DNA from 3 places in the Aeromicrobium sp. EU05-FHT14F07 genome. Region 3 is predicted to be linked to each of the others. Evidence: predicted binding sites of a transcription regulator. Region 3 holds the regulator's gene; each other region holds the start of a gene.
What was found. Region 3 encodes LexA, which represses DNA repair genes until DNA is damaged. Its sites were predicted from a motif close to TCGAACANNTGTTCGA; they were not measured.

Region 1 (9,501 bases), on a different contig from region 3:
CGCGACCACCCGGGATGCACCCACCCTGCGCACGAGCTGGTCGCCGAGGAGTCGCGAGACCAGGGCACCGACCTGGTACGCCGCGTACCCGAGCGGGACCAGCCAGCTCGCCGCGCCGAGCGCCTGCCGGAGGTACACCGCGCTCCACGAGCCGGTACCGGTGTCGGCCGCGTAGAACAGGCAGATCACCAGCCCGAAGACCAGCACCGGCCGCCAGGGGACGGGGATCGTCGCGGCTGCCGCGAGGTCGTCGACCTGCGACCCCGGCGCATCCGGAGCCAGGTGCCGGGCCGATGCCACGGCGAGCGCGACGACCACGACGGCGGCGACCGACAGTCCAGCGTCCAAGGGCAGCCCGAGGGCGGCGTACCCGGCGCCGACGATGCCGCCGATGCTCCAGCACGCGTGGAACCCGGTCATCACGCTGCGACCCCGCAGTGCCTCGACCCGCACGCCCTGCATGTTCATCGTCGCGTCCACCCCGCCGAGCGCGACGCCGTAGACGGCGAAGGCGGCGACGAGCAGCGGGTACGAGGGCGCCCAGCCGACCAGGGCAGCCCCCGCGCCGATGCCCACCAGCGACGTCGTCAGGGCCGACCCGCTCGAGCGGCGGGTGGCCAGGACGCCCGCGAGCACGCTGCCGAACCCCGCCACGACGGCGACCAGCACCAGCAGCGCGGTCACGTCGCCCTCGCCGAGGTCGAACCGGTCCTGCAGGCGCGGCGTCTGGGTGACGAGCGCGGCGAACGTGAAGCCCTGGAGCAGGAAGCCGGTGCTGACGGCGACGCGCGTCCGGTCCATGCCGTCAGGGTAGGACGGCGGGAGGGTCGCGCGTCGCCTCCGAGCTCAGGCCACGGGACGCAGCTTGAGGGTCACCGACCGCCCGGCCGACCGCGCGGCCTCGTGGGACTCTGCCAGCTGCGCGCGGGCGAGGTCGCGCAGCTCTGCCATCTGCGGCGTGACGTCCGCCAGGGTCAGCTCGGTCTCGATCACGTCGAGGTCCAAGCCCCACACGTCCTCCAGGATGCGACGCAGGTAGGCGGTCGCGTGGTCCCAGCCCTCGCGCGGCGTGCCGGGGCCGTACCCGCCGCCCTTCGCCACCACCAGGAAGGCCGGACGTCCCTTCACGGTCTCCGTGCCGGGCGCGAAGCGCGGGTCCGTGATGACCGTGTCGATCCACAGCTTGAGGTGGGCGGCGACGCCGAAGTTGTACAGCGGCGCGGAGATGATCAGGGCGTCGGCGGCGGCCACCTCGTCGGCGAGCTCCGCGGCCAGGGCGCGCGCGGCACGCTGCTCCTCCGTCCACGTCTCCTCGGGCACGAAGCCGGCGAAGGCCGACGCGGCCCATGCGTCGCCGGGGAGGGGACGGGTGCCGACGTCGCGGCGCACGACCGTCGTGTCGTCGCCCTCGGACTCGACGATCGCCTTCTCGAGCGTGTCGGCCACGGCGCGGCTGGTCGAGCCGTCGGTGCGGATGCTGGAGTCCAGCCGGAAGATCGTGCTCATGGGTACTCCTGGGTCAAGTGATAGTCTGCCACACAGATCATATACATAAAAGATGATCGTGACGGGTGATCGTCGTCACGACCACCCGACGCCCGGTACCCTGGCCTCGTGAGCCCGACCCGCCCCGCCCCGAGCCGTGCCGACCTCGGCCAGGCGCTCGCGGCGGTCCTGCGGCGCTACCTCGAGGCGGCGCACGACGTGGTCGCCGACCTCCCGGGCGGCGCCCGCGGGTTCCAGGTGCTGTCAGTGGCGGGGTCCGAGGTGTGCAGCAACCAGGCGATGATCGCCTCCGACCTCGGCATCGACCGCACGGTCATGACCTACCTCGTCGACGACCTCGAACGTGCTGCCCTCGTGGAGCGCCGACCCGATCCCGCTGACCGGCGCGCGCGCCGCGTGGTGCTCCTGCCCGAGGGCGAGCAGGTCCTGCGGGAGACCTCCCGACGGATCGAGGAGGTCGAGCGGACCGTCCTGGGCGGTCTGTCCGACGCCGAGGCCGAGACCTTCAGGGCGCTGCTGACCCGGGTGGCCGGGGGCGGTGCCGACCCGTCGATCTGTTCGGGCGGCGTCCCGGAGTGCTGAACGGCGGCCTCGCCGTCACTGGTACGTCACGAGGTCCGGCCGTGGATGCACGTCGCGCCAGGTCTGCGGCACGGTGAGCATGGGCTCGTCCTCGTCGAGAAAGTTCTTCCAGCCCCAGTGGACGCCCTGCGGGGAGCCCTGACGGATCGTGTTCCAGGTGCCGGTCTTCGCCCCCGGCGTGCCCTGGCCGTCGACGTGGACCACTGTCGAGAGCTCCGGGTGGCCGACGTCGAGCGTGCTGCGGTCGCGGATCATCGACGTCGAGAACTGGTGGAGCACGAACAGCTTCTGGGGCAGCCGACGCTCGCGGGTCAGCTCGGCCAGCCAGTCGGCGACGGCGTTGACCTCGGAGGCCCGGACCGACCCGATCTGTGCGAGGTGCTTCTGGTCACGCGCAAGTCGCCACTCGGGGTCGAGCGCGAGCCCGACGTGCGGGTGCTCCAGCAGCGAGCGGTAGCGCTTGGCCTGCGTGAGGAAGTCGGTCCGACCCGGTTGCAGGTCGATGACCACGTACTGGCCGGCCTTCTCGGCGGCCTCCACGAGCGGCTCCAGGTCGGCGACGCTGCTCTCTGCCGAGTAGTCGCCGTCGTCGCCCGCCGAGGAGGAGGCGACGGTCGCGATGATCTCCAGCGCCGGCACCACGGGCTGGTCCGACAGCTTCTGGTACTGCTGCGCCAGTCGGGCGGCGCGGCGCACCGTGGCCGTGGTGTCCTGCTCGCCGAGCAGCCCGAGCGAGGGGGTTCCGGGGTGGCCGTACAGGGCGACCACGTGGCGCCCGGGGAACACCAGCAGACCGCCCCCGGGCTGGGTCAGGTCGCGGCGCACCGCGGTGACCTCGTAGCCCAGCCCGCGCCGGAACATCCTCCCGACGCCGACCACGGGTGCCTCGGGCTGCTCACGCAGGGCACGGATCGCCCGACGGTCCGCGCGCGGGTCGCCGCCCTTCACGCCGACGACGGTCGCGCCCGCAGCCCGGGCGGTGCCGACGGAGGCGAGGTCGGTGCGCGGGGCGTGGACGAGCACGACCACGTCTCGCCCGTCAGACGAGGTGCGGGGCACGCGGGCCACGGCGCGGTCGACGTCGGCCTGGTCGTCGCCGACGAGACGACGTCCGGGCAGGTCGGGCCAGTCGGCGTCCTTCGGCCCGACGGCGAGCGTCGTACGCACGCCGAGACGGTCGAGCTCACCGCGCGTGGTGGGTCCGACCAGCAGCATCGGGACGCCGAGTCGTTCGGCGACCTTCACGGACCGTTGCTGCGACCGGGCGCTGCGGGCCGACACGACCGCCACCGCCGACCGCTCGAACAACCGCCGCGAGGTGCCCACGGCGTTCTGCGCGGGCGTGTGGCCGGCCACGACGTCGATCGCGCGCGACGGCGTGCGGAACGTCGCCGTCGCGTCGCCGTCCCCGTCGTGACCGCCGGTGCAGGCGGTGAGCAGGAGGAGCGACGCGGCGAGCACGGTGGCGCTGCGTGTGACCCGAGATCGCATACTGCGACGGTAGCCCCGGCGCCACGTCGGCCCCGGCTCGGGTGCGCGCAGGTACCCTCGCCTGGTGATCAGCGCAGCCGTGACGTCCGCTCTCGTGCAGTCCGCCAGCTCGACGGGTCCGGACAGCGGTCTGGCTGGTCTGACGGTCGACCTGATGGAGAAGCTGGGCCTGTTCGGTGTCGCCCTCGCGGTCGGCGCCGACAACATCTTTCCCCCGATCCCGAGCGAGATCATCCTGCCGCTGGCGGGCTTCGCTGCCGCGCAGGGCACGTTCAGCCTCGCGGGCGCCCTGTTCGCGACCACGGCGGGCTCGGTCATCGGCGCGGCGATCCTGTACTGGCTGGGCCGCGCGTACGGCCGTGAGCGGACGGTGTGGGTGTTCGAGAAGGTGCCGCTGCTGAAGGTCAGCGACCTCGAGCGGACGGAGGCGTGGTTCGCGAAGCACGGCACGAAGGCGATCTTCTTCGGTCGGATGGTGCCGATCTTCCGCAGCCTGATCTCCCTGCCCGCCGGCGTGGAGCGGATGTCGTTCGGCCTGTTCCTGACCCTGACCACGGCGGGCAGCCTGATCTGGAACAGCATCTTCGTGGTCGCCGGCTACCGGCTGGGCGAGAACTGGGAGCAGGTCGAGCCCTACGCCGACACGTTCCAGAAGCTGGTGATCCTGGCGGTGCTGCTCGTCATCGCCGTGTTCGTGGTGGTGCGGGTGCGCCAGCTGCCGCGGTACCCGCGTCGTCGTCCGCGTCGCCCCCAGTGAACGACGGTCCAGCGACTGACGTGCCCGCGAGCGACGGCCCCGTGACGGCGCGACGGATCGCGTCGCTGCTGCCGTCGGCGACGGAGATCGTCTACGCCCTGGGCCTGCAGGACCGACTGGTGGCCGTGACCTTCGAGTGCGACGAGCCGGTGGCGGCGCGGTCGGAGCACCGGGTGGTGGTGACGGGCGCGGACACCAGCGGGTGGACGCCGGCGGAGATCGACTCCTACGTCCGCGCGCGTCGGGCCGACGGTGTCGACCTGTACACGCTCGACGAGGGTGCTCTCGCCGACGTCGACCCCGACCTGGTGCTGACCCAGGACCTGTGCCGGGTGTGCGCGCTGCCGACCGACCGGGTCGACGAGGCGTTGGCGCACCTCGGCTGCCGTGCCGACGTGGTGACGCTCGATCCCCACACGCTGGATGACGTGTTCGTGTCGGTGGAGCGGGTGGCGGCTGCGGCTGGTGTCGTCGACTGCGGCCGTGCGGTGGTGGCGGGCCTGCGCGGGCGTCTGGCGGAGGTCGAGGCCCGGGTGGCCGACCGACGTCGCCCGCGCGTGGCGGTGGTGGAGTGGGTGGACCCGTTGTTCACCGGAGGTCACTGGATCCCCGACCAGGTGGCGGCGGCCGGCGGCGATCCGGTCGGTATGCACGCCGGGACGCCGTCGGGTCCGTCGGGCTGGGACGCGCTGCGGGCGGAGCGTCCCGAGGTGGTGCTGGTGGCACCGTGCGGCTTCGGCCTCGACGGCGCCGCCGAGCAGGCCGAGGTCGTCGTGCGGGAGCTCCCGGACCCCCAGGTGTGGGCGGTCGACGGCAACGCGGTCGTCGTGCGACCCGGTCCGCGACTCGTGGACGGTGTCGAGGCGTTCGCGTCGGTCCTGCACCCGGAGGTCTTCGACCAGTCCGCACTGGTCCGTCGAGTGCGGTAGGGCGTCAGCCGGCGCGGGTGTGCCGGGGGTGGGACTTGGTGCGGGTGCGCAGGGTGCGGTGGGTCTGGTGGGTGTGGGGGTCGATGGTGAAGAACCCCTGATGGACTGCCGCGTGCTCCCCCACCGCTACGCGCCTTGTGTGGGGGGACCCCCAGTCTGGGACACAAACCGATCAGGTTGGCGAGGTCGGTGGCGGCGCCCTCGGACCAGTAGGCGATGTGGTGGTAGCCGGCTCGCGCTCGTTCCTCGCGCTCGGCGCACAGCTCGCTGGCGCTCGCTGAGGACCGGCTGCCGGGCTTCGCCCGGTTGGCTCACTGTGCGGTGGGTGCGGCCGACGTCGAGGGTGGCGTGTCTGCCGGCGGTGAGGATGGGGGTGAGGTCGGCATCGCAGAGCATCTGCTGGAGCTGGGCGGGGCCGATGGTCCCGAACCCGGCGAGCTCGGCGGTCGCGGTGCTCGCGTCGTCGGCGAGGTCGGTGAGGTCGGCGGTGAGCGTGACGTGTGGGCGCACGCCCTTGTCCTGGGGCAGGCCCGAGGCCAGCACGGAGGACAGCAGGGTGTCCAGCGCTGTCACGCGGCGGACGCTGACGGGGCGCTCGTCCTCGGCGCATGTGGGTGCGGACAGTGACTGCAGGACGGTGTGGAACTTGGCGCCGGTGTCGGCGGGCAGGAACCCGGTGAGGTGGACGCCGTCGCCGACGGGGGTGAGGGTGATGTCGTGGCGGTCCATGCCCTTGATCCAGGCCTCGTCGAGGTCGTCGGGGTGGGCGACCTCGCGGAGCTTCTTGACGGCCTTGCGGACCTGGACCGGCTCGGCGTCTGCTGCAAGGCGCAGCATCCAGTCCATCGAGCGTTCCACGACCATCGGGTCGATGTGCTTCGCGGCGTAGCCGAACGCGTCGACATGGTCGAGCGAGACGGCACCGGCGGTAGCGAGGTCAGCCAGGTCGGGCATGTCCCGCAGGGTCCGACCGGAGCGGACCAGCTGAGAAGCCTGCTTGCCGTCGAGGTGCAGCTGGTCGCGCAGCCAGTTCTTCAGGCTCGAGCAGCCCTCGGCCTCGAAGTCCCGGTGCTCGTCCATCTCCGCGACCAGGGCGACCTTCTCCGCGTCGATCGCGTTCGAGAGTCCCTGCAGCAGCCGCAACGCGTCGGTGGTCGTCGGGTAGGTGCGCAGCTCGGCAGCGACGGCCTCGAGCCGGTCGACGAGTGCGGTGCTGGACATGCCCCCATGATACCGAACACACATACGAAAGAACACGGACCAAGGCCCTGCTTTCAGCGAGGCCAAGGTCACCGGGTGCCGACCGACCGCGACCGTCGTAGCCTCGGGACATGACCTCCTCCGCACTGCCCGACGTCCCCACGCAGCTCTTCATCGGCGGCTCCTGGCGGGACGCGAGCGGCGGTGCGACCTTCGCCGTCGAGAACCCTGCCGACGGCTCGACGCTCGTGGAGGTCGCGAACGGCACCGTCGACGACGGCAAGGCCGCCATCGACGCCGCCGTCGCCGCGCAGCCCGACTGGGCGAAGGTCCCGCCTCGCGACCGGGGCGAGATCCTGCGCTCCGCCTTCGAGACCGTCGTCGACCGTGCCGACGAGCTCGCCACGATCATGACGCTCGAGATGGGCAAGCCGCTCAGCGAGAGCCAGGCCGAGATCACCTACGGCGCGGAGTTCCTGCGCTGGTTCTCCGAGGAGGCCGTGCGCGTCTCGGGCCGCTACTCGGTGGCCCCGAACGGCGCGACCCGTCTGCTCACCCTCAAGCAGCCCGTCGGTCCGTGCCTGATGATCACCCCCTGGAACTTCCCGCTCGCCATGGGCACCCGCAAGATCGCGCCCGCGATCGCCGCCGGCTGCACGATGGTGGTGAAGCCCGCCGGCCTCACTCCGCTCACCATGCTGTGGCTGGCGAAGGTGCTGGAGGAGTCGGGCGTCCCCGAGGGCGTCCTCAACGTGGTGACGACGAAGAGCACCGGCGAGGTGATGGAGCCGATCATCCGGGACCCCCGTCTGCGCAAGCTGACGTTCACCGGCTCCACGGAGGTCGGCCGCAGCCTCGTCGAGCAGAGCGCGGAGGGGCTGCTGCGGGTGTCGATGGAGCTCGGCGGCAACGCCCCGTTCCTCGTCTTCGCCGACGCCGACGTCGATGCGGCGGTCGAGGGCGCGATGCTCGCGAAGATGCGCAACATCGGCGAGGCGTGCACGGCGGCCAACCGGTTCATCGTCCACGCCGACGTCGCCGAGGAGTTCTCGACGAAGCTCGCCGAGAAGATGGGGGCCCTGAAGATCGGCCCCGGCCTCGAGGACGACGTCAAGGTCGGCCCGCTCGTGGAGGAGAAGCAGCGCGACAAGGTCGCCGAGCTCGTCGACGACGCCGTCGACCAGGGCGCCACCGTCGTCACCGGGGGCCAGGTGCCCGACGGTCCCGGCTGGTTCTACCCGCCGACCGTCCTCACCGACGTGCCGCTGTCGGCGAAGGTGGCCACGGAGGAGATCTTCGGCCCGGTCGCCCCCGTCTTCACCTTCACCGACGACGACGACGCGATCCGCATGGCCAACGACACCGAGTACGGTCTCGTCGCCTACGCCTTCACCACCGACTACGCCCGCGCCGTGAAGGTCTACGAGGGCCTCGAGACCGGCATGGTCGGCCTGAACCAGGGCATCGTCTCGAACCCGGCCGCCCCGTTCGGCGGCGTCAAGGCCTCCGGCTTCGGCCGCGAGGGCGGCGCCGAGGGCATCGAGGAGTACCTGGAGACGAAGTACGTCGGCCTCGGCGGACTCTGACGCGGATGGACGGCGCTGCGGTGGCGGCCGGTCGTCGTCACTCGGTGGGTCTGCGACGAGGTGGCACCGTCGTGGCCGCAGGTCGCCCCGGGTCGCAGGAATGCTCCGTCGAGGGATGGAGCGGCATCGTGGCCGTCGCGGCTGGGAACGTCCACGCAGCCCGCAACACGGGCCGGTCGCACACGGTGGGCCTGTGCGCCGACGGCACGGTCGTGGCGACCGGCTGGAACGGCGACGGCCAGTGCGACGTCGCGGGATGGGAGGACGTGGTCGGCGTCGCGGCCGGGTGGCGACGCACTCTCGGTGTCACGTCCGACGGTCGGGTCCTCGCTGCCGGTCGGTGGGAGGACAGGGCGTGCGAGGTCGACGCGTGGCGCGACGTCATCGCCGTCGCGGCCGGTGACTGGCACTCCGTCGGGCTGCGGTACGACGGGACGGTGGTCGCGGTCGGCAACGACACACGGGGCCAGTGCGACGTCTCCGGCTGGCGTGGCGTCCGCTCGGTGTCAGCGGGCTACCTGCACACGGTGGCGGTGGACCACCAGGGACGAGTGCTGGCCACGGGCGACGTTCGCTGCGGTGTCACCGAAGTTGCCACGTGGCGTGACATCGTCGAGGTGAGCGCCGGAAGCCTGCACGTCCTCGGCCTCGACGCCGGGGGCCGGGTGCACGTCGCGGGCGCAGCGAGGTCAGACCATGCCGACGTCGAACGATGGCGTGATGTCGTCGCTGTGGCCGCCGGCGCCGAGCACAGTCTCGGTCTACTCGAGGACGGACGCGTCGTGTCGACCGGCTCGGCGGCGGATGGTCGGCGGGCGACGACCGCGTGGACGCTCTAGACGCTGACGTCCGCCCGCCGCTCGTCGGCTCGCCGCGGGCCCCGGCCGGACTGGAACTGCTCGACGTACAGACGGGCGTAGAGGCCACCGGCGGCGAGCAGCTCGTCGTGGGTGCCCTGCTCGACGACACGGCCGTCCTCGACGCCGAAGATCACGTCGGCATCGTGGATGGTCGACAGGCGGTGGGCGATGGCGATGGTCGTGCGGTTCGCGCGGGCGCGTTCCAGCGCCTGCTGGACGAGCCGCTCGGTCTCGGTGTCGAGGGCCGACGTGGCCTCGTCGAGGATGAGGATGCGGGGGTCGGCGAGCAGCACGCGGGCGATCGCGAGACGCTGCTTCTCACCGCCCGACAGCCGGTAGCCGCGCTCGCCCGTCACGGTCTCGTACCCGTCGGCGAAGCTGAGGATCCGGTCGTGGATGTTGGCGTCGCGGGCAGCCTGCTCGATCTCCTCGGCGCTCGCGTCGGGTCGGGCGTAGGCGAGGTTGTCGCGGATCGTCCCGTGGAACAGGTACGGCTCCTGGGTGACCATGCCGACCGCGCCGGTGACCGTGTCGAGGGTCAGGTCGCGCACGTCGTGCCCGTCGATCAGCACGGCGCCGCGCGTGACGTC
Region 2 (9,501 bases), on a different contig from region 3:
CTGGGCGTCTCCGGCTCGGAGAACGACGGGGCGATCAGCGGCTACTCGCGCATGGCGCGTCTGGTGAGCGCCGTCTGGGGCGGTCCGGTGCACGTCGGGTCGATCGGCGGCAAGGACACGCCGCTGTCCGACGCCGTCGACATCGCCCGCGCCTACGGGCGCCGGGTCGTGGTGGCCTCCTACGTGCTCACACCCGGGCGCGACGCCGACCAGCTGCGTCAGAGCGGCGCCGACCTGGTGACGGCCCCCGTGCTCGACGGCGGCATCCCGGACCGTCGCGTCGTCGACCTCGTCCTCACGCGGTTCCACCAGGCCCTCGGCCTCGGCGTCCCGGCCCTCTGACACGAACGCACGTGCCACGCCCCTCGGCGTGGGAGCCGCTCGACCCTCGACCTGTGGTTTAGGCTCTCGCCATGGCGACCCGCACGTCTTCCCCGCCGCGCAAGCGGCCGTCCGGCAGCCAGGCCCGCAAGAAGCCTGCCTCCAGCACCGCGAAGCGCAAGCCCGCGGCACGCAAGCCTGCCCCGCGCACGGGCCCCGGTCCGGTCGCGGTCGTCGTCGGGGGCGTCGCACGTGCCCTGACGGCCCTCTGGCTCGGCGTCGCCGGCGCGGTCGGTGCCGTCGCCCGCAGCATCGGACACTCCGCGGCCGAGCTCGAGCCCGAGCAGCGGCGTGACGGTGTCGGCTTCGGCATCGTCGCGCTCGCGATCGTCGTGGCCGCGTCGGTCTGGTGGCAGGTGCCCGGCGCCGTCGCCGACGGCGTCCGCGCCGCGACCACAGGCTCGGTGGGTCTGCTCGCGTGGGCGGTGCCCATCGTGCTCGCCGTCATCGCGTGGCGCACCCTGCGTCACCCCGACCGCAACGGTCCCGTCGGGCGGCAGGTGATCGGCTGGTCCGCCATGAGCGGCGGCGTGCTCGGCCTCGTCCACCTCGCGCACGGCGTGCCTCGCCCCGACGACATGCCCGCCGTCCGCGACGCCGGGGGAGCGGTCGGATTCCTCTTCTCGGCCATCCCCGTCGACCTCCTGCGCTCGCCGTTCACGGTCGCGCCCATCCTGGTGCTCCTGGTCCTCTTCGGTCTGCTGGTCGTGACGGCCACCCCGCTGCACGCGGTGCCCACCCGGCTCCGCGAGGCCCGCGACAAGGCCCTCGGCCGCTCGGCCGAGCCGGCGGAGCCGACCGACGCGCCGCGCAGGCGTCACCCGCGCACGGTGCCGGACGAGCCCTACGAGAACCCGCTCGTCGACGGACCCGACGAGGACCGTCAGGTGTCGGCCCGGCAGCGACGCAGGGCCGAGAAGGCCGCCGAGGCCGAGGCCGAGGCAGCCGCAGCAGCCGCCGCGTCGGCGCCCGACGCACCGATCGCCGAGACCGAGGACCCCGCCGACGTCGTCCTTCCGCCCCTCGAGCCGCTCCCGGCTCGCGCCGAGCAGCTGTCGCTGTCCGGCGACGTCGTGTACGCGCTGCCCGACTCCACCGTCCTGCGCGAGGGCAGCCCGCACAAGGCACGGTCGGCCGCCTCCGACGAGGTCGTGGAGCGGCTCACCGAGGTGCTGGAGCAGTTCCAGATCGACGCGCAGGTCACGGGGTACACCCGCGGGCCGACGGTCACGCGCTACGAGGTGGAGCTCGGTCCGGCCGTCAAGGTCGAGAAGGTCACCGCGCTCAGCAAGAACATCTCCTACGCGGTCGCGTCCAACGAGGTCCGCATCCTCAGCCCGATCCCCGGCAAGTCGGCGATCGGCGTCGAGATCCCGAACGTCGACAAGGAGATGGTCTCCCTCGGCGACGTGCTGCGCTCGGCCAAGGCGCGCGGTGACCACCACCCGATGGTCATCGGCCTCGGCAAGGACGTCGAGGGCGGGTTCGTCGTCGCGAACCTGGCGAAGATGCCGCACCTGCTCGTGGCCGGCGCCACCGGGTCCGGCAAGTCGAGCTTCGTGAACTCGATGATCGCGTCGCTGCTCATGCGCTCCACGCCCGACGAGGTGCGGATGATCATGGTCGACCCCAAGCGGGTCGAGCTGACCGCCTACGAGGGCATCCCGCACCTCATCACGCCGATCATCACCAACCCGAAGAAGGCGGCCGAGGCGCTGCAGTGGGTCGTGCGCGAGATGGACATGCGCTACGACGACCTCGCCAACTTCGGCTTCCGGCACGTCGACGACTTCAACAAGGCGGTCCGTGCGGGGTCGCTCCAGGCGCCGCCCGGCAGCGAGCGCGTCCTCACGCCCTACCCGTACCTGCTGGTCGTCGTCGACGAGCTCGCGGACCTCATGATGGTCGCTCCGCGCGACGTCGAGGACTCCGTCGTGCGCATCACGCAGCTCGCCCGTGCGGCGGGCATCCACCTGGTGCTCGCCACGCAGCGACCCAGCGTCGACGTCGTCACCGGCCTGATCAAGGCCAACGTGCCGAGCCGCCTGGCGTTCGCCACGAGCTCGCTCGCCGACAGCCGGGTCATCCTCGACCAGCCCGGAGCCGAGAAGCTGGTCGGCCAGGGTGACGGTCTCTTCCTGCCGATGGGCGCGAACAAGGCCATGCGCATGCAGGGTGCCTGGATCACCGAGGCGGAGATCGCGGAGGTGGTGAAGCACTGCAAGGAGCAGCTGCAGCCCAGCTACCGCGAGGACGTCACCGCCCCGGCGCAGGCCGCGCGCGACCTCGACGACGACATCGGCGACGACCTCGACCTCGTGCTGCAGGCCGTCGAGCTGGTCGTCACCACGCAGTTCGGCTCGACGTCGATGCTGCAGCGCAAGCTGCGGGTCGGCTTCGCGAAGGCCGGACGCCTCATGGACATCATGGAGAGCCGCGGCGTCGTCGGGCCCAGCGAGGGCTCCAAGGCGCGCGACGTGCTCGTGAAGCCCGACGACCTCGACGACGTCCTGGCGTCGATCAGCGCAGGATGAGGTGATGGCCGTGAGCACCGAGCGTCTCGAGCCGCTCCAGGACGAGGTCGTCGACGACCCGCCGTTCGAGATCCGACGTCGCGCGCTGCTCTACCTGGTGGTCGGGCTCGCCGCACTGGCCGTGGGTGCGGGCTTCGGCTTCCTCGCCTGGGAGCGCGACGACACCGCCCTCTGGGTCCCGGGCGGTGTCCTGCTCTTCCTCGCGCTCACGGTGCTGCAGGGGGTGCGCGACGCTCGCACGCCGCTGTTCGTGGCCGACGCGCACGGGGTGCGGATGCGCGACGGTGACGGCTGGGTGGGTCTGCTGTGGAGCGAGATGGCCGACATCCGGGTCGAGCCGCGCGACGGTCTGCTCGACCCCCGGGTGAAGGTGATCAGCCCCGACGGTCGACGCATCCACACCGCGCCGCTGGGTCTCGGGACCACGGTCTCGGTCGAGGAGGCTCGCGAGGAGATCGCCCGTCGACGCGGTGGGGCATACTGAACCGTCCGTCCCGCGAGCGAGAGGCACCCATGGAGCCGGCCCACGCCAGCCACCAGCAGGACCCCCAGCACGTCCCGAGCAACCTGAACATCGCCAACGCCCTCACGGTCGTACGCATCCTGGGTGTGCCGCTGTTCGGCTGGCTGCTGCTCACGCAGGACGGCCAGGACGTCTCGACGCGCGTCTGGGCCTGGGTCGCGTTCGCCCTGCTGATGGTCACCGACCGGATCGACGGCGACCTCGCCCGCAAGCACAACCTGGTCACCAACTTCGGCAAGCTGGCCGACCCGATCGCCGACAAGGCCCTCACCGGCATGGCGTTCGTCGGTCTGTCGATCATCGGCGTCCTGTGGTGGTGGGTGACCGTCGTCCTGCTCGTGCGCGAGTGGGGGATCACCCTCATGCGGTTCGTGGTGAAGAAGTACGGCGTCATGCCCGCGAGCCAGGGCGGCAAGATCAAGACGACGCTCCAGGCGCTCGCGATCGGCGGCTACGTCCTGCCGTTCGAGCTCTGGGACAACACGGCGAGCGACGTGCTGCGCTGGGTCACGCACCTCCTCATGGCCGCCGCCCTCGTCATCACGGTCGTCACGGCCGTCCAGTACGTCCGTGACGCGATCGTCCTGCGACGGGACGCGAAGAGCGCGGCGTGACGCCGCTGCCGGCCGCGGTCGAGGTCGTCCGGCTCCTGCGCGAGCGGGGCGAGACGATCGCCTGCGCGGAGTCCCTCACCGGGGGCCTGCTGTGCGCGGCCCTGGTCGACGTGCCGGGCGCGTCCGACGTCGTCGTCGGCGGAGTCGTGTCGTACGCGACGCGGGTCAAGCGCGACGTGCTCGGCGTCGACGCCGGGCTCCTGGCCGAGCGCGGTGCCGTCGACCCGGGCACGGCCGTGCAGATGGCCGACCACGTCCGGCGCCTGCTCGACGCGGACTGGGGCCTCTCGACGACGGGCGTGGCCGGCCCAGGACTGAGCGAGGACAAGCCGGCAGGAACGGTCTTCGTCGGTCTCGACGGGCCCGGCCACCGCCTGCAGTCCGAGCCGCTGCACCTCGACGGTGACCGCGACGCCGTCCGTCGGGGGACGGTCGGTGCGGCGTTGTCGTCCTTGGTCGCTAGGCTCTGTGAGTAGGACGGGTCTCGAGGCCGGGGAATCACCTCCGGACGAGCGACGTTGATCCTGACGTGACCCACGCGGAGGAGGTGGACCATGACCGCCATGAGGCAGCTGGTCGGTGAGGTGCTGCGCGCCCGCCGGGTCGCCCAGGGGCTCACGCTGCGCGACGTGTCCGCCAAGGCGCGGGTCTCGCTCGGCTACATCTCCGAGGTGGAGCGCGGGCAGAAGGAGCCCAGCTCGGAGCTGCTCGCAGCCCTCGCCGCCGCGCTCGACGTCCCGCTGAGCAAGGTCCTGCTCGACGTCAGCACGCTGCTGGCCATCGAGGAGGCCACCGACCTGGCGAGCGTCTCGTCGATCGCCCCCGGCGAGGTGTCGGCCTCCGCGGCCTGAGCCGCCGACCGACCACCCCGCCGGGCCGGCTCGTCACGTGTGCCGGTCCGCGTTCGCCTCGACGATCGCCCGGATCCAGTCGGACAGTCCCGGCGCCAGGGCCTCGTACCGTGCTCTGAACCGCTCGTCACTGGTCGTGAACGTGACGACGCCTCGCTGCAGTGCGTGGTCGGCCTCGTAGAACCGGTTCAGCTCGGCTCGATGGTCCTCCGCGAGCGCGTCGGCCCGCTCGGAGCCGGGCTGCACCCCGGCCGTGAAGGCCTCGACGAGCCGTCGCTCCAGCGCGTCGGTGCGCTCCTTGACCTCCTGCCAGTCCTCCTTCGTCCAGGACCGCGTGCGCTCCTGGCTCTGCGCCCACGCCGGGGTCTCGCCCCAACGCTCCTGCGCCTCGTCCCGGTACGCGGGGTCCCACGACTCCCCGAAGACCTCCAGCTGCTCCTCGGGCGTCAACCTGATCCCTGACATGTGTGCCTCCAGCTCTCGTTCGATGGCCGCCACGAGCCCCTGCATCCGGGTGAGCTGCTCGCTGAGCAGCCGGTGCTGGTCTCGCAGGTGGTCGGCCGGGTCGGTGTCACCGTCCAGGAGGGCGGTGACGTCGTCGAGCCCGAACCCGAGGTCGCGGTAGTAGAGGATGCGGGTGAGCCGCTCCACGTCGTCGGCGTCGTACAGGCGGTAGCCCGCCGCACTCCGCTCGCTCGGCTCGAGCAAGCCGATCTCGCCGTAGTGGTGCAACGTCCGCACCGTCACGCCGGCGAGTCGGGCCAGCCGGCCGACCGTGTAGAGGCCGTCCTCCATCGTTCTCCTCCTCGTCCTCGGGATGGGTTCGTCGACCACCCTGCAGCCTCACGCCGCGTGAGGGTCAAGCCTGGCATCCGTGGCACCGACCCCGCCTGCCATGCTGGCGGGCAGGACGCACGACGAACAGGGGGCAGCATGGGTGCGACGACAGGTTCCGCGGTGGTCTCGCGGTGAACCCGTCCGACTGGGGTCTGCGCCCGCTGGTGCTCGGCGACGTCGACGCCGTGCACGCCGTGTACTCCGATCCCGAGACCTGGCGGCACTTCCCGGAGGGCGTCTTCACCGACCGTGGGCGCAGCGTCGCCCTGGCGGAGCGGGCCGAGCGCGACTGGCAGGAGAGCGGCCTGGGGGAGTGGGCCGTCACCGTGCGCGGTGACGTCGTCGGGACCGGTGGGGTGACGCCCCGCGGCGGCTGGTGGAACCTGGGCTTCCGGCTCGCCCCCAGCGTCTGGGGCCACGGCCTCGGCACGTGGGTCGCGAGCGTCGCCGTGGGGGCTGCGCACCGCACGCAGCCCGACTGGCCCGTCGTCGCGCGCTCGATGGAGACGAACCCGGCGTCGGGGCGCGTGAGCGAGCAGGCCGGCCTCGAGCGGGTCCACGTCGAGCCGTGGGCCGACGGCCCGGCCCGCATCATCCACGCCGACCGTCCGCTCGACCGTCGGCTGCTCGCGGAGATCGTCGCGCTGGGTTGACGGCTGGGTTGACGGCTGGGCTGACGGCCCCCAGGCAGGTGGCAGGTGTCGCGTGGCATGCTGGCCGCGATGAGGCACAGCGAGTTCTGGGAGCGGATGACCCTCCACCTCGGCCCGGGGTACGCCCGGGTCTGGGCCGCCACGCAGGTCATGGCCGAGCTCGACGGCCGCACGGCCAGCGAGGCCCTCGAGGCCGGCGTCGACCCCAAGGTGGTGTGGCGAGCCGTCCACGCCAGCCTGGAGCTTCCGGCCCGCGAGCGCTGAGGCGGCTGCTCTCACGGGCGCCGCACAGGAAGGACACGGCGGGCGCCGAAGCTGCCCGACCATCGTGGAGGTCCACGGGCCGAGCGGTCCGACGAAGGAGCCACGATGAGCACCACGGACACGATCCGCCGCCACGACGTCGACGACACCGTCGAGCACCCGACCGCGCCGCAGACGGTCGTGCTCGCGCAGCACGACGATGAGCAGGCCGAGCCGAGGTCCGGGCGCCCACGCCGCCGGCCTGCCGCCGTCGCCGCCGGCGCGGTGGTGCTCGCCGCCGCCCTGTTCGGCGGCGGCTTCGCCACCGGCCACGCCGTCGCCGACCAGGGCTCGACGACCTCGCCGGGCACGACCTCCCCGGGTGGTCCGACCGGCCAGGGCGGCGCCGGCGGTCCGATGGGGCAGGACGGTCAGCTTCCGACCCCGCCCGACGGCCGGCTCGCACCCCCGTCGCAGGACGGCACGGGCACGGACGGCCTCGGCCAGGACCCGTCCGGCAGCACGTCCCAGGACGACGCCTCCACGTCCGGGTCCTCCGTGTAGGACGCACGACCCTCCGCCCGACACGCATCGTCCGCCAGCCGGCACCCGAACGCAGATCCCTGCGCCCGCGCCGCGCCCCACTGCCGGCCCCATCGGTGGATTCGCACCCTCAAGAGCCCTCCTGAGGTTGAGGATCCACCGATAGCGGCGTGGCGTCGGAAGGGTTCGTCCTTCGGGTGGCCCTTGCGGAGACGAGCTCCAGCGCCAGCCGAGGCAGCGCAGCAGCAAGGTCAGACCCCCTGCGGCAGCGCAGCGGCAAGGCCACGGCAGGCGACGCAGCAGCACGACACACCACCCCACCGGCGTGTCGCACGCACTCGAACAGGTGTTCGTACTACGGTGGTGGACACGGTTGACGCGAAGGGCGTCGCTGTCCACAGGCGGGGTCGACGAGGCTCCAGATGTCTGAGGCGGCCCCTAGCGTCGTAGACGACCGGCCACCCACCGAGCAGAACGGACCAGCGCATGCCTCCCAAGTCCCCCCTCGCGCCCGTCACCGCCGTGACGAGCGACCAGCGCGAGAAGGCGATCGACAACGCGATCGCCCAGATCGACCGCAACTACGGCAAGGGCGCCGTCATGCGCCTCGGTGAGAAGGGCCGGGTCCCGGTCAGCATCATCCCCACCGGCGCCACCGCCCTCGACATCGCGCTCGGCATCGGCGGCCTGCCGCGCGGGCGCATCGTCGAGATCTACGGCCCGGAGTCCTCGGGCAAGACCACGGTCGCGCTGCACGCCGTGGCCAACGCCCAGAAGGCCGGCGGCGTCGCGGCCTTCATCGACGCCGAGCACGCGCTCGACCCCGACTACGCGCGCAAGCTGGGCGTCGACACCGACGCGCTGCTGGTCTCCCAGCCCGACTCCGGCGAGCAGGCGCTCGAGATCGCCGACATGCTCATCCGCTCCGGCGCGCTCGACATCATCGTCATCGACTCCGTCGCCGCCCTCGTGCCCAGGGCCGAGATCGACGGCGAGATGGGCGACAGCCACGTCGGCCTCCAGGCCCGCCTCATGAGCCAGGCGCTGCGCAAGATGACCGGTGCCATCAACGGCTCCGGCACCACCGCCATCTTCATCAACCAGCTGCGCGAGAAGATCGGCGTCATGTTCGGCTCGCCCGAGACCACCACGGGCGGCAAGGCGCTCAAGTTCTACGCCTCGGTCCGCCTCGACGTGCGCCGCATCGAGACGCTCAAGGACGGCACCGACATGGTCGGCAACCGCACCCGCGTCAAGGTCGTCAAGAACAAGCTCGCGCCGCCGTTCAAGCAGGCCGAGTTCGACATCATGTACGGCCAGGGCATCAGCCGCGAGGGCAGCCTCATCGACGTCGGCGTCGAGACGGGCATGGTCCGCAAGGCCGGCGCCTGGTACACGTACGAGGGCGACCAGCTCGGCCAGGGCAAGGAGAACGCCCGCCAGTTCCTCAAGGACAACCCCGACCTCGCCGAGGAGCTCGAGAAGCGCGTCAAGGAGCACCTCGGTGTCGGCGCCCAGCTCGACGAGGAGGTCGACGACGTCGACCTGCCGGCCACGGAGTTCTGATCGTGGTCGGGGGACACGAGCCGCCGGCGCCGACCGACGCACCGCGTGACGTCCAGCAGGACCCCGACGCCGACGTCGAGTCGGTCGCCCGGACCATCCTGCTGAACAAGCTGACCGACTCGCCACGCAGCCGCGCCGAGCTCGCCGAGGCACTCGCCCGCAAGCACGTGCCCGACGACGTCGCCACCCGCCTGCTCGACCGCTTCGAGGAGGTCGGCCTCGTCGACGACGCAGCGTTCGCGCGCGCCTGGGTCGAGTCACGCTCGCGCAGCAAGGGGCTCGCCACCAAGGTGCTGGCCCTCGAGCTGCGGCGCAAGGGCATCGCCGACGACGTCGCGCGCGACGTGCTCGCCGACGTCGACCCCGACGCCGAACGGCAGGCGGCGCACCGGCTCGTGCAGAAGAAACTGCGCTCCCTGCGCGGTCTCGACGACACCACTCGCATCCGCCGGCTCACCGGCATGCTCGCCCGCAAGGGCTACTCGCCGCAGGTGGCCTTCGACGTCGTCCGCGAGGAGCTCGACGCCGACGACTCCGACGTCACGTGGGACCCGCTGGTCTCCACCTGAGCGACCCGTCGAGGAGCGCGGATCAGCCGCGCTCCTCGACGTCGCGGCGGATGCGCTCGACGATCTCCCGCTCGCTGTCGTAGTAGGACAAGCCCCACTCGGCCACCCGGGCGGCGTACCGCACCTCCTCGACGTCGCCCAGCAGCTCGCGGACGGCCTCGAGCTCACGGCGCCGGTCGGCGAGTCG
Region 3 (9,501 bases):
CGCCACGATCGAATGGAACGAGTGGAAGCGCTCGGTCGGATACGCCAACGCGAAGGGCTTCGACCCTCTCTCCTACGCGTCGAGGTTCAAGGCTTCGGTGCGCTTCGTGAAGATGCTCGTGCTCGAGGTCAACAGAGCGAACTTCCACGTCGCACTCGCAGACTTCGCGCAGGGCAGGCAGCCCGATGGCGCTGCCAGAGCCCTCAAGGTGATCATCAAGAAGAAGAACATCGACAACTTCGTGATCTTTTCCGAGCGGCTGCCGACGTCTCCAGGCGAACTTCCCTAACGGGCGCCGTCCGCGGCCTCCACCACGCGACGCCACCGCGGGCCGCTCCTGGCCATCTGGGCCAGGGCAACGTGCTTGACGACGCCGACATTCACGCCGTTGCCGAGCTGCTTGTAGGTGGCGGCATCGGGCTGACCCGGAAACTCGAAGGTGTCAGGAAGGCCCTGTAGTCGTGCGGCTTCTCGTGGGGTGATGCGGCGGAGCGGGTTGCCGAGGATGGACGTCTGCGTGATCGCGACGAGGGCCGGCACGTACGTGGGCTTCTTGACGCGGATCCCGGACGGCCGGAAGTGCATGATGCAGTCCTCGAGCCGTTCAGCGTCCTGCGCCTGCCACTCGAGCTTGCGGCGGGAGGCAGGAAACCCCTCGAGCTCGTCGAAGTCGAGCAGCCACTGGTCGACCAGGGCCTCGTGCTCCGTGTAGAAATCCGAGTTCTTCCGAAGGAACCCTGCCTTCCACTTCGGCGTCTCCTCAGGGATAACGAGCGAGTCGCGGTGGATGAAGGCGTCAACCCAGATGGGGAACCCCGGCAGCCTCGCAACGCCGGCGGCACGAAACCTTCGCACGAACTCCGCCCAGGCCTCGATCCAACGCTGCTCGTTGGCCGTCAGGTCGTAGTTCGCCCGGTCCGCGATCTCGCCCTCGTCCTGCAGCACTGAGCGGAGATCCCATGACTGAGGGTTCCAGTCACCGACGGGACGGTTGGTGACGACTGGTTCGATCTCGTCCCAGGCAGCGTACGCCCCGACGTAGGTACCCACGATGAAGACGCGCTCGCGGATCTGCGGCGCCCCGTCCATCCACGGGGGCAGGAGATGTGGCGAGAACACGGCTGGTCGAGAACTTACCTGGTACCCGAGGTCGCGCAACGACCGGATGATCACCTCCCACTCGTGGGCGTGCCGCGGTCCCGCGATGTTGCGGACGTTCTCCAGGAGAACGATGGAGGGTCGGTGCTCCTCGAGGATCCGCAGGATGTTCCAGAACAACGTGCCCCGCGCCTCGTCCATCCCGCGCTGCAACCCCGACTTGCTAAAGGGCTGGCACGGGAACCCCGCAGCGAGGACGTCATGCGGGGGCACCTTAACGACGGGGTCGGTCTCGGGGACGATGTCGCCGGCAACCTCCATGTCCCAGTTGTGCTGGTAGATCTTCGCGGCGGCTTCGTCGATCTCCGAGGCGTAGACGCACTCGCCACCTAGCGAGGAAAGTGCCGCATGGAAGCCGCCGATGCCGGCGAAGAGGTCGATGAACGTGAAGGCGGGCTCCGTTGCTGCCGTGTTCGAGCTCATGTTCGACATCCTAGGTTCGTGTACCGACAGTGGTCGGAGGCTCGCCGACCGCGTCGGCACGCCGCGGTGTGCTGGCCCGAGACCCGCGCACCGCGACGCGCAGCGCCTACTTCTTGCGCTCGACGACGGTCGTACGCGGGTTGCGCGCAGCCGTCGCCTTAGTAACGTACCGACCGGTGATGGCGCTACGCGCCCGACCGCCACTGCTCTTTGCCTTGGGCATGGTTCTCTCCTTTCTCTACTCGGGGGTGGTTTCCGAGCAGAGACCGAAGACGTGCCATGATGCTGTTTCCTCGCTAGAGAGAGCACGCGGCTTCGGCCTCTGCTCGTCGGGCCCGGTGTTAGCGCACCGGGCCCGACGCATTTGTCAGCTGCAGCCGCTGGTGCTGCCGCAGCCCTCGCAGACGTGGCAGGAGCCGGCGGGACGCATCTTCGTGCCGCAGGTCATGCACAGGGGCGAGTCGACGGCGGAGCCGGTGATGACCTCGAGGAGCTCGGCCGACGTGTGCGCCGTCTTCGGGGCGGGCTTGGCCGTGTCGGCCTGGGCCTGCGCCGCGGTGACGTCGGCGGGGACCTCGGTGGTGGCGGCCTCGGCGGTCGCCGCCTCCTTCAGGGTCTCCGGCTGAGTCTCGACCAGCTCCGCAGCCGTCGAGCCCTTGCTGATCGGCTGGTGGCTGCCCGTGTCGAGGTAGCGCTGGCGCTCCTCGGCCGAGTGGATGCCGAGCGCCGACCGCGTGTCGAAGTCGAGGTAGTCCAGCGCCAGACGACGGAAGACGTAGTCCATGATCGACTGCGCCATGCGGACGTCGGAGTCGTCCGTGAGGCCCGCCGGCTCGAACTTCAGGTTCGTGAACTTCTGCACGAACGTCTCCAGCGGCACGCCATACTGCAGGCCGATCGAGACCGCGATCGAGAAGGCGTCCATCACACCGGCCAGGGTCGAGCCCTGCTTGCCCAGCTTCAGGAACAGCTCGCCGAGCTCGCCGTTCTCGTGCGCACCCGACGTCATGTAGCCCTCAGCGCCACCGACGCTGAACGACGTGGTGATCGACTGACGCGACTTCGGCAGACGGCGACGGATCGGCTTCTCGACAACGACCGTCTTGACCTCGGGGGTCGTCTCGGAGGTCGCGGCGGCCGACGTCTTGTCGTCCTGGCTCTTCTGCGAGGACAGCGGCTGGCCGACCTTGCAGTTGTCGCGGTAGACGGCGAGCGCCTTCAGGCCGAGCTTCCAGCCCTGGAAGTAGACGTCGGCGATCTCCTCGACCGTGGACGTCTCCGGCATGTTGACCGTCTTGGAGATCGCGCCGGACAGGAACGGCTGGGCCGCCGCCATCATCCGCACGTGGCCCATCGGCTTGATCGCGCGGTCGCCCACGGCGCAGTCGAAGACCTCGTAGTGCTCGGTCTTCAGGCCGGGAGCGTCGACGACGTGACCCTTCTCGGCGATGTACTCCATGATCGCCTCGATGGTCTCGCCCGTGTAGCCGAGCTTCTTCAGCGCGACCGGGACCGTCTGGTTGACGACCTGCATCGAGCCGCCACCGACGAGCTTCTTGAACTTGACCAGCGAGAAGTCGGGCTCGATGCCCGTCGTGTCGCAGTCCATCATGAAGCCGATGGTGCCGGTCGGGGCGAGCACGGACGCCTGGGCGTTGCGCCAGCCGTTCTTCTCGCCGATCTTGAGGTTGTCGGCCCACTGCTTCGTGGCCTCGCGCTGCACGGCGATGTCCATCGAGTGCAGGGTGCGGATGTCGTCGTTCGCGGCCAGGTGCTTGCGCATGACCCGCGTGTGGGGGGCGGCGTTCTGCTGGTAGCCGTCGTACGCGCCGACCACGCCCGCCAGCTCGGCCGAGCGACGGTAGGACACACCGGTCATCAGCGACGTGATCGACGCGGCGAGTGCACGGCCGCCGTCGGAGTCGTACGCCAGGCCCGAGGCCATGAGCATCGCGCCGAGGTTGGCGTAGCCGATGCCGAGCTGACGGTAGGCCTTCGTGGTCTCGCCGATCGCCTCGGTCGGGAAGTCGGCGAAGCAGATCGAGATGTCCATCGCGGTGATGATCAGCTCGACGCTCTTCACGAACCGCTCGACGTCGAACGTCGTGCCGTCCTCGGAGAGGAACTTGAGCAGGTTCAGGCTGGCCAGGTTGCAGCTGGAGTTGTCGAGGTGCATGTACTCGGAGCACGGGTTGGACGCGGTGATGCGGCCCGTCTCCGGCGTGGTGTGCCAGTCGTTGATCGTCGAGTCGTACTGGATGCCCGGGTCGGCGCAGGCCCACGCGGCCTTCGCGACCTTGCCCCACAGCTCCTTCGCGTCGATCTCCTCGATCACCTCGCCACTGGTGCGCGCACGCAGACCGTAGGAGGTGCCCTCCTCGACGGCGCGCATGAAGGCGTCGTCGACGCGGATCGAGTTGTTGGCGTTCTGGTACTGGACGCTGGTGATGTCCTCACCGCCGAGGTCCATGTCGAAGCCCGCGTCGCGGAGCACGCGGATCTTCTCCTCCTCGCGCTCCTTCGTCTCGACGAACTCGACGATGTCCGGGTGGTCGACGTCGAGCACGACCATCTTGGCCGCACGACGCGTCGCGCCGCCGGACTTGATGGTGCCCGCGGACGCGTCGGCGCCGCGCATGAACGAGACCGGACCGGAGGCGGTGCCGCCGGAGGAGCGGAGCAGCTCCTTCGAGGAGCGGATGCGCGACAGGTTGAGGCCGGCGCCCGACCCACCCTTGAAGATCAGACCCTCCTCGCGGTACCAGTTGAGGATCGAGTCCATCGAGTCGTCGACGGCGAGGATGAAGCAGGCGCTGACCTGCTGCGGGCTCGACGTGCCGACGTTGAACCAGACGGGGCTGTTGAAGCTGAACACCTGGTGCAGGAGCATGTGGGTCAGCTCGTGCTCGAACACCTCGGCGTCGGCGTCGGTGGCGAAGTAGCCGTGCTCCTTGCCGGCCTTCGTGTAAGTGAGCACGACGCGGTCGAGCAGCTGGCGCAGGCTCTGCTCGCGCTCACTCGACCCCACCGCGCCACGGAAGTACTTGGTGGTGACGATGGTGGAGGCGTTCACGCTCCAGAAGTCCGGGAACTCCACGCCACGCTGCTCGAAGACGGTCTCCCCCGTCTTCCAGTTGGTCTGCACGACGTCGCGACGCTCCCAGGTCACGGCGTCGTAGGGGTGGACACCCTCGGTGGTGTACACGCGCTCGATGGTCAGACCCTTGCCCTTCCGTGCACGCGCGCGCCCGGACTGTGCCCGGCTCGTCGATCCGTCGACCGTCTCCGTCATGAGATTGCTCCTGTGGTCTCGCTGAGGGTGTGTGAAGGGTGTGCCGCGTGGGCCCGATGCTCAGGCCGTGCTGCTGTGGTGCGTGCGCTCGCCCCCGAGGGCGAGCAGCAGATCAGGGGTGGTGCGTCGTGCTGTCGTGCTGGGCTGGTCCGTCGCGGTGGGCGGTGTGCTCGGCGAGCTCGCCGTCGGCGGCCCGAGCCATGAGCTCGGCGATCTCGGCGGCGAAGTCGTCGACGGAGTCGAACGCCTTGTACACGCTCGCGAACCGCAGGTAGGCGACCTCGTCGAGACACTTGAGCGGCTCGAGGATGGCCAGCCCCACCTCGTCCGCGGCGATCTCGGCCGCCCCGCTCTCGCGCAGCGCGTCCTCGACCTGCTGGCCGAGGCGTGCGAGGTCGTCGTCGGAGACGGGGCGACCCTTGCACGCCTTGCGGACGCCCGCGACGGCCTTCTCGCGGTTGAACGGCTCGGTCGCGCCGGAGCGCTTGAGCACGGTGAGCTGCATCTGCTCGATCGTCGTGAACCGCTTCTGGCAGTTCCCGCACACGCGGCGTCGCCGGATGGCGCCGCCGTCGTCGGCCACGCGCGAGTCGAGCACGCGCGTGTCGCCGTCCTTGCAGAAGGGGCAGTTCATCGTGCTCTCCTCTCCGTGGTCTGATCTGTCCGGACGACCTGGGTCGTCGTGCCGTCCGCCTGGGGACGGAGCTGGGGATTCCTGGTGGATTCCCCGCGATTCCTGTGGGTAACTGGTCGTTCTCTGTGGGACTAGATGTGGAGAACTACATCGGTGTAATCACTAGATGTAGTGGCTACGGTACGCCTCGGCACCAGGTCGTGCAAGCCAGTCAACCGATCTGGTCCGACAAATCTGCAGGCCTCGCGTTTGCGCAGGTCAGCGCCCTGCGCGGCGGCACCGGGCGCGTCCGGGAGGGCGTGTCGCGGCATCCTCCACGACCGGATCCGTGCATTCTGTTCCATCTCGGAACAGGAGCGAGCAGGATGGCGTCATGACGATCCGCCTGAACCCGTACCTCAACTTCCGCGACCAGTCGCGCGCGGCACTGGAGCTCTACCACTCCGTCCTCGGAGGCGAGCTGACCATCGCCACCTTCGGCGACTACGGCATGAGCGACGATCCCGCTCGCGCCGACCTGGTCATGCACGGACACCTCGTGTCCGACGCGGGCCTGGACATCATGGCCTCCGACACGCCCCCGGGAGGCGACGACCCCGTGGTGGGCACCGCGATCAACATCGCGCTCACCGGCGACGACGAGCGCCTGCGCGACTACTTCGACGGGCTCAGCGAGGGCGCGGAGGTCGTCGTGCCGCTGGGCCCCGCTCCGTGGGGCGACGAGTTCGGCCTGCTGAACGACCGGTTCGGTGTGGCCTGGCTGTTCAACGTCGCGTCGTCCTGACCGGGACGCCTACGCCGTCGTCCGCACGCGCAGGTACGCGAGGGCGGCGTCGACGAGGTCGTGCGCGGCCTGGCGACTGCGGACGGCGTTGGCGAGTGCCTGCCGCTTGAGCTCGGCCGGCGACGAGCCCTCGGCGCGCACGAGCGCGGCGTCCTCGTCGACCCACCGGGCGAACGTCGAGGTGGTGACCTCGGGGTGGAACTGCCAGGCGATGACCCGCCCGCCGTACGCGTCGTCGACGAAGCACTGCGGCCCGAACCAGGAGTGGCCGAGCACGGTCGAGGTCGGCGGCGGCGTCAGCACGTCCTGGTGGAACTGAGCCCACGGGCCCTCCGGGCAGAGCACCTCGTCGATCGTGTCGATGCGCTTCCAGCCTGCCTCGGCGCCGTCACCGCGGTAGGAGGTGCCGCCGAGGGCGCGCGCGGCGAGCTGGGCGCCGTAGCAGATCGCCATGACCGGGGTGTGCGTGCCGACCGCGACACGCACCATCTCAGACTCCCGCTCGACGACCGGCTCCCACCGCGGGTCGTGCGCGGAGCGCTCCGAGCCGAGCAGGAGGAGCAGGTCGACGCCGTCGGCGTCCCAGTGCGGCGGAAGGTCGTCGCGGTCGAGCCACTCGACGCTGGCGCCGAGCTCCTCGAGTCGCTCCAGCACGTGACCACCGTCGCGGTCGGTGACGTCGGCGACCACGTGGACGACCAGGGGGTGCGCGTCAGGTGCGGAAGCCATGCCCCCATGGTGCCCGACGCGCGGTGCCGGGCGATCGCCTCACTGGTAGACGGGGACCGCCAGGTCGGAACCGAGCTGCAGGTCGCCGGCGCTGGGCAGCGAGTTCATCCGCATGATGTCGTCGACCGTGTCGCGCACGTCGCCCTCGGGGTTCGCCTCGGCGGCGATCTGCCAGAGCGTCTGGCCCTCCTGCACGGTGACGACACGCGTCGCGGGCACGACGCCCGCCTCGTCGGTCGCGACCGTGGAGGAGCCGAGCACGACGGCACCGACAGCCAGGGCCGCGATGACCGCCAGCACCAGCACCAGACGACCGCGACGGGTCAGCCGGACGGGTGCGACAGCGGGGCGACGCAGGGTGCGACGGTCGTACGTGGTGATCGAGATGGTGCTCATGGGGGCCTCCGGGGAAGGAAGAGGATCGTGCGAGGTCTGGTGTGTCGATCGAACGCCTGCCGATGTCATTCGAACGTCGGTCCTCCGCAGGCGGTTGCTCCACGAATCCGGCGAACAGATGTTCGATCGAACACGTGTACGACTGTAGGGGAAGGCGCCGACAAAAGCAGCCCCCTGTCGAACACGATGTCGATCTCCGGCCTGTCATCCCTGGAATTGCAGGGAGAAGTGATCCGAAGAAATGTTCGATGGTGACGCGAGACACGCGCCGTGGACCCGGCGAGCACGCCATCGAGCCTCCTCCAGCGCCCCCTGGGAGGCGCGTGTTCGAACGGCGACACGCTCTCGAACATGTGTTTGTAAACGTCCTCGCGGAGGTCTAGCGTGGTCCCCATGAGCGACGACACCCCAGCCGACGACCCAGCCGCTGACACCGTGGACCCGTCCAGCGAGCCTCCCCGCCGCGGTCGCCCCAAGGGTTCACGCAACTCCGTGCGCGAGCTCCCCGACGGTCCGGTCGACGAGATGACCGGCCTCACCGGACGCCAGCAGAAGATCCTCCACTTCATGCGCGACCAGATCGAGCAGCGCGGTTACCCGCCGAGCATGCGTGAGATCGGCGGCGCCGTCGGGCTGGCCAGCACCTCGTCCGTGGCGCACCAGCTGCGGGTGCTCGAGCGCCTCGGGTACGTCAAGCGCGACCCGAACCGGCCCCGTGCCATCGAGATCTTCCTGCCCGAGGTCGTCAAGGCCCGCCGGACGCTCAGCTCGGCCGACGACTCCGTCGTCGACGAGACGGGCTTCGGCGACCAGCGGCCCGAGGCGACCTACGTGCCCATGGTGGGTCGGATCGCCGCCGGCGGCCCGATCCTCGCCGAGGAGCAGGTGGAGGAGATCTTCCCGCTCCCCCGCACGCTCGTCGGCGACGGCACGCTGTTCCTGCTCGAGGTCCGAGGCGACTCGATGGTCGACGCCGCGATCTGCGACGGCGACTACGTGGTCGTCCGCCAGCAGCCGGTCGCCGAGAACGGGGAGATCGTCGCCGCCATGCTGGACGGCGAGGCGACCGTCAAGACGTTCCAGCGCAAGGACGGCCAGGTCTGGCTGCTCCCGCACAACGAGGACTACTCCCCCATCGACGGCACCCACGCCACGATCCTCGGCAAGGTCACGACCGTCCTGCGTCGCCTCTGAGTCCTCACCCGCCGCTCGTCGCACGGACGCAGGCCCCGCCCCACGAGGGGTGGGGCCTGCGTGCGTGTGGGGCGCTCACCCGTCGAGCCGCCTCAGCGCACCGAGCACGGCGTCACGGTCGGTCGTGCGCCACAGCGGCGGCAACGATGCGGCCAGGAAGCTGCCGTACCGCGCGGTGACGATGCGCGGGTCGAGGATCGCGACCACGCCGCGGTCGTCGGTGCGGCGGATCAGCCGGCCCGCGCCCTGTGCGAGGAGCAGGGCGGCGTGGGCTGCGGCCACGCTCATGAACCCGTTGCCACCCCGCTTCTCCACCAGACGCTGCCGCGCGCTCATCAGCGGGTCGTCGGGCCGCGGGAACGGCACGCGGTCGATGACCACCAGTCGACAGGTGTCGCCCGGGAGGTCGATGCCCTGCCAGAGCGACAGCGTGCCGAACAGGCTCGTCTCCTCCTCCGCGGCGAACCGGCGCGTCAGCTCCGACAGGTGCGCGTCGCCCTGGCAGAGGATCTCCCGGCCGGGCAGCCGCCTGCGTACACCGTCCGCCGCTGCCTCGGCAGCTCGACGCGACGAGAACAGGCCCAACGTGCGGCCACCAGCAGCCTCGAGGAGCGCGGCGATCTCGTCGAGCTGGGCGTCCGTGATGCCGTCGCGACCCGGCGGCGGCAGGTGCCGCGCGACGTAGAGGATGCCCTGGCGCCGGTAGTCGAACGGCGAGCCGACGTCGAGACCGGTCCAGCGGTCGGCGTCCTCGCGCCACAGGCCCACCGAGGCCGCCACCGGCTCGAAGCCGCCACCGACGGTCAGCGTGGCACTGGTGAGGACGACGGTCTTCTCCTCGAACAGCTTGTCGCGCAGGCTCCCCGAGACGTCGATGGGCGCCACGTGGAG

Region 1: a site for LexA is predicted at 6,499-6,514, ahead of AC3WRM_RS08415 (DUF222 domain-containing protein). Genes of this name have one in related genera too.
Region 2: a site for LexA is predicted at 7,518-7,533, ahead of recA (recombinase RecA). Genes of this name have one in related genera too.

What each region holds. Positions count from the first base shown of each region.
Region 1 is NZ_JBYTCR010000007.1:52,872-62,372, forward strand. Features, by position in the region: gene AC3WRM_RS08385 (MFS transporter) at 1-801, opposite strand, end outside; gene AC3WRM_RS08390 (FMN-dependent NADH-azoreductase) at 847-1,506, opposite strand; gene AC3WRM_RS08395 (MarR family winged helix-turn-helix transcriptional regulator) at 1,615-2,088, shown strand; gene AC3WRM_RS08400 (hypothetical protein) at 2,104-3,579, opposite strand; gene AC3WRM_RS08405 (DedA family protein) at 3,644-4,336, shown strand; gene AC3WRM_RS08410 (ABC transporter substrate-binding protein) at 4,378-5,265, shown strand; gene AC3WRM_RS08415 (DUF222 domain-containing protein) at 5,392-6,486, opposite strand; gene AC3WRM_RS08420 (NAD-dependent succinate-semialdehyde dehydrogenase) at 6,597-8,051, shown strand; gene AC3WRM_RS08425 (RCC1 domain-containing protein) at 8,057-8,890, shown strand; gene AC3WRM_RS08430 (ABC transporter ATP-binding protein) at 8,887-9,501, opposite strand, start outside.
Region 2 is NZ_JBYTCR010000005.1:159,036-168,536, forward strand. Features, by position in the region: gene AC3WRM_RS07105 (sirohydrochlorin chelatase) at 1-342, shown strand, start outside; gene AC3WRM_RS07110 (FtsK/SpoIIIE family DNA translocase) at 414-2,915, shown strand; gene AC3WRM_RS07115 (hypothetical protein) at 2,920-3,399, shown strand; gene pgsA (CDP-diacylglycerol--glycerol-3-phosphate 3-phosphatidyltransferase) at 3,429-4,052, shown strand; gene AC3WRM_RS07125 (CinA family protein) at 4,049-4,528, shown strand; gene AC3WRM_RS07130 (helix-turn-helix domain-containing protein) at 4,607-4,903, shown strand; gene AC3WRM_RS07135 (MerR family transcriptional regulator) at 4,937-5,698, opposite strand; gene AC3WRM_RS07140 (GNAT family N-acetyltransferase) at 5,872-6,393, shown strand; gene AC3WRM_RS07145 (DUF3046 domain-containing protein) at 6,463-6,657, shown strand; gene AC3WRM_RS07150 (hypothetical protein) at 6,763-7,200, shown strand; gene recA (recombinase RecA) at 7,666-8,745, shown strand; gene AC3WRM_RS07160 (regulatory protein RecX) at 8,748-9,314, shown strand; gene AC3WRM_RS07165 (PadR family transcriptional regulator) at 9,337-9,501, opposite strand, start outside.
Region 3 is NZ_JBYTCR010000035.1:1,517-11,017, reverse strand. Features, by position in the region: gene AC3WRM_RS18155 (hypothetical protein) at 1-289, shown strand, start outside; gene AC3WRM_RS18150 (DNA cytosine methyltransferase) at 286-1,581, opposite strand; gene AC3WRM_RS18145 (vitamin B12-dependent ribonucleotide reductase) at 1,949-4,873, opposite strand; gene nrdR (transcriptional regulator NrdR) at 4,986-5,507, opposite strand; gene AC3WRM_RS18135 (VOC family protein) at 5,881-6,291, shown strand; gene AC3WRM_RS18130 (type 1 glutamine amidotransferase) at 6,301-7,020, opposite strand; gene AC3WRM_RS18125 (LysM peptidoglycan-binding domain-containing protein) at 7,060-7,416, opposite strand; gene lexA (transcriptional repressor LexA) at 7,810-8,610, shown strand; gene AC3WRM_RS18115 (ATP-dependent DNA helicase) at 8,686-9,501, opposite strand, start outside.